Regions from separate parts of the Rothia sp. HMSC068F09 genome, predicted to be linked through region 1. Evidence: predicted binding sites of a transcription regulator. Region 1 holds the regulator's gene; the other holds the start of a gene.
The links. The regulator LexA, encoded in region 1, represses DNA repair genes until DNA is damaged. The targets are predictions, from matches to a motif close to TCGAACANNTGTTCGA.

Region 1 (2,202 bases):
GATAGGCAGAAGGCTGAGGAGCGGATGCGCGACGGGAGGAGCCTCGAGCGATGCGCGCGGACTGCCGTGCGTGCGCGGGGTGAAGTACCACCAAACCTTCCGGAAGGGTAGCAGACGCAGAGGCACGGTGAGGGGCCAAAGAAGCTGCGGTCATAATTGTGGTTCCTTTCTCTCAAGCTCACTCCCGCGGTGACCCGCCGGGGTGAACGGTGCCGGCTCTCTCGAGACTCGGCGGGTGAGTTGAGTGTGGTTGTTCGTGCCCTCGACCCGACACGTCGGGTCAAGGAATGTTCGGGGTTTTGTCTCGTAGACGCACTCCCCAGAACTCCCTTTCGGCATAAGGAAGGTCATTCGGTTTCTCGTTCGAATACTCTCGAACATTCGACGACTCTCTTCCAGACCCTCAAGGCAGAATGAGTATTCGAATTACAGGAAGAATACCCCGTTTACACCCCGAAAATCGGGAGGGTTTTCTACTGTATCCGAATCCGTGTTCTAAAGTCTAGCAGATACATACTAAAAATTCCTCCGGTTTCGAAGAAAAAATCTAGTATATTTGTTTGAATTTGTCGGTAGAGTGTTCTACACTTGTGTCAAGAGATGTTCCACACGCTCGTGATGAGTTCCATCATGGCGGGGCGTTACTCGCGACGGATTTAGAATCTGATCCACCCCTGACGAGATAAGGGGCATGTTTCACCTATGCCGTGCGATATACGTCACCGTATGACGAACACGTGGACAACCCATCCGTGCTCCGCCAAAGGTACAGCTGCCTTCGGCGGCACAGACCAAAGGAAGAGATATGGCAACAGCACCCCGCCCGGCGCTGACCGCGCGCCAGCAGAAGATTCTTGACGCGATCCGCACCGAGATTGAACAGAAGGGCTATCCGCCGTCCATGCGCCAGATTGGCGATATGGTGGGTCTTGCGTCTCTCTCTTCGGTCACCCATCAGCTTGGCCGACTCGAAAACATGGGATACATTCGCCGCGATCCCAAGCTCCCGCGTGCCATCGAGGTGCTCGACGAAAACGGCGCCGGTATGCACACTCCCCTGCCTGAGCTTCCGAACTTTGAGGTTGGCGAGGACGACCTCGTACCCGTCCCCCTCGTCGGTCGCATTGCCGCGGGCGGGCCCATCACCGCTGAGCAGTCCGTTGAGGATGTGCTCGCCCTGCCGCGCCAGCTGGTCGGCAACGGCAAGCTCTTTATGCTCAAGGTCAAGGGCGATTCCATGATTGACGCTGCCATCTGCGATGGCGACTGGGTCGTCGTGCGTGAGCAGCACACCGCCGACAACGGCGACATTGTGGCCGCCCTGCTGGACGACGAGGCCACCGTGAAGGTCTTCCGCCAGGTTGATGGCCACACCTGGCTCATGCCGCGCAACGCAAGCTACGAACCGATTATGGGTGACCGCGCCACCGTCATGGGCAAGGTTGTTTCGGTATTGCGTAGTCTCTAATCCCCGCTCTCCGCGAGAGCATCATGGGGTGCTACATCGCCCGGCGACAACGCCTCGATTTGGTAGCTACATCCTTTGAGACTTCAGCGCTCCTGAATCTCCTAACAGGAAAACCTAACGGTTGAGCCTAACGAACAAAGAGAAAAGCCCCCGGCACTCGCAAGTTTGCGAGTGCCGGGGGCTTTTCTCTGACTCTACGGGGAAGTAGCCCTGCGGGGGGAAAACACGCCCGCTCAATCCACGATGGCCCGCTCAGCACACGGTAGACGGGCTACCTGTCGATGGATTCCGAGAGACGGGCCAGCGCACCCACCACGGCCTGCTTATTCTGGGTGGGCCACATCGGCGGCATGGCCCTCATCAGGTAGCCGCCGTAGCGCTTCGTTGCGAGTCGCGAATCCAGAACCGCCACGACCCCACGGTCATTCACCGAACGAATCAGGCGACCCGCGCCCTGCGCCATGCGGATAGCCGCGTGATGCGCAGAGACGGCCATGAACCCGTTACCGCGGTGACGGTTCACCGACTCCGTGCGGGCCTGCGCAATCGGATCGTCCGGTCGCGGGAACGGGATACGATCCATCACCACCAGACGGCAGGAGTCTCCGGGGACGTCAACGCCCTGCCACAGGCTCATCGTTCCGAATAGGCACGAGTCAACATCCTCGCTAAACTCCTCCACCAGGGCCTTCAGCGAGGATTCACCCTGCAGAAGAATATTCAGATCGCTGTGC
Region 2 (2,202 bases), on a different contig from region 1:
CTGGAACTCACCGATGCCGAGGACCGCCGCGTGCGCGTCATGGAGAAGGAAGAAGACTTTGATGCCCTCAAACCCCGCGCAATCGGCCTGACCGGCATCCTGGTTACCCACGGCCACTGGGACCACATTCGCGCCATTGCCGAGCTCGAGAAGCTCACTGGCGCAATCACCTCCGCCGGGGATGCCGATGCCGACGCCATTAAGGAGCAGGAGAACTTCGAAGTGGAGGAGCGCCTGCACGGTGGTGAGGTCTTCGATTTCTACCTCTCCGACACCGTGGTGCGCGCCCTGCATGTGCCCGGCCACACCCCCGGATCCATCGTCTACGTGCTCGAAACCGCGTGGGAGGACGGCACCCCCGTCACGTTACTCTTTACCGGCGATGCGCTCTTCCCCGGCGGCGTGGGCAAAACCGACTCCCCGCAGCAATTCGGTGAGCTCTTCTCCAACGTGCTCGAAAAGCTCTTTGGCGGCTTCGATGATGACGCAATCGTGCTGCCCGGCCACGGTCGTTCCACGACACTCGGTGACGAGCGCCCGCACCTGGAGGAGTGGGGCACCCGCGGCTGGTAGCTCGGCCCCGGCGCGCTCTCGCCGCCACGCGAATTTGGAATGTCTCTTCGTGCGTGCGCGACGCCCCTCCTTCCGCGCGTTTTTGCGGATGCTTCGGGCTCGCCGTGCGGCTTCGCACTGCACCCTTACGCCCCGTACGCCGGCAACTTAATCCCGCCGGCTACAGGGCGCTAAGGTGTAGAATTTAAATTCGAAGATAAGACGAAAGGATTTTCGATGACACCCCGCCCAGCACACGGTAGCACCGCACTCAAAGCGAACGATCTGACCAGTATCCGGGTTCAGGGTGCCCGCGAAAACAACCTCAAGAACGTAGACCTCACCATCCCGCGTGATGCGATGGTCGTCTTCACCGGCCTCTCCGGCTCCGGTAAGTCCTCCCTCGCCTTCGACACCATCTTTGCGGAGGGTCAGCGCCGCTACGTCGAATCGCTCTCCTCCTACGCCCGCATGTTCCTGGGCCAGGTCGACAAGCCCGACGTAGACTTCATCGAGGGCCTCTCGCCGGCGGTGTCTATCGACCAGAAGTCCACCTCCAAGAACCCGCGCTCAACCGTCGGTACCATCACCGAAATCTACGACTACATGCGTCTGCTCTGGGCGCGCATCGGCCACCCGCACTGCCCGGTCTGCGGTGAGGAAATCACCCGGCAGACCCCGCAACAGATTGTGGACATCCTGCAGGCATACCCCGAACGCACCCGACTGCAGATTCTTGCGCCCGTCGTCAGTGCACGCAAGGGCGAGTTCGTGGACCTCTTCAAGGACCTGCTCACCCAGGGCTACTCGCGCGCCCGTGTGGACGGCGAAACCGTGCAGCTCTCCGATCCGCCCAAGCTCGCCAAGCAGTACAAGCACACCATCGAGGTGGTCGTCGACCGCATCGTCATTAAGGACGGTATTCACCAGCGCCTGACTGACTCCGTCGAAACCGCTCTCAAGCTCGCCGACGGCCGCGTGCTCATCGACTTCGTGGACCGCGAGCAGGACGACCCCGAGCGCACCCGCTCCTTCAGCGAGAACCTCGCCTGCCCCAATAACCACCCGCTGCAGATTGACACCATCGAGCCGCGTTCCTTCTCCTTCAATTCGCCGTTTGGCGCGTGTAGCGCCTGCGACGGCATCGGCTCGCGCCTGGAGGTCGACACCGACCTGCTCGTGCCCAACCCCGACCTGACCCTCGGCGAGGGCGCCATCGCCCCCTGGTCGCAGGGCAAGGCCACCACCGAATACTGGCTACGCCTGCTCGCCGGCCTGGGGGAGGAGCTCGGCTTCGACCTGAACACTCCCTTTAAGGACCTGCCCGCCAAGGCCCGCGCCGCCATCCTGGACGGCAAGGACTACAAGGTTGAGGTCTCCTACCGCAACCGTTTCGGCCGCGAACGCCGCTACACCTCCGGATTCGAGGGCGTGAAGGCCTACATTAAGCGCAAGCACGAAGAAACCGAATCGGACTTCGCCCGCGACCGCTACGAACAGTACATGCGCCAGGTCGCCTGCCCCTCCTGCGGCGGCGCGCGCCTGAACCCGACCATCCTCGGCGTGAAGGTCGGCGGCAAGTCCATCGCCGAGGTTACCGACCTGTCCCTGGCCGACGCGCTCGCCTTCGTGCGTGGTCTGCAGCTCAGC

Region 2: a site for LexA is predicted at 752-767, ahead of uvrA (excinuclease ABC subunit UvrA). Genes of this name have one in related genera too.

What each region holds. Positions count from the first base shown of each region.
Region 1 is NZ_KV810419.1:317,526-319,727, reverse strand. It holds gene lexA (transcriptional repressor LexA) at 806-1,468, shown strand; gene HMPREF2874_RS03500 (ATP-dependent DNA helicase) at 1,740-2,202, opposite strand, start outside.
Region 2 is NZ_KV810418.1:55,231-57,432, forward strand. It holds gene HMPREF2874_RS02075 (MBL fold metallo-hydrolase) at 1-573, shown strand, start outside; gene uvrA (excinuclease ABC subunit UvrA) at 790-2,202, shown strand, end outside.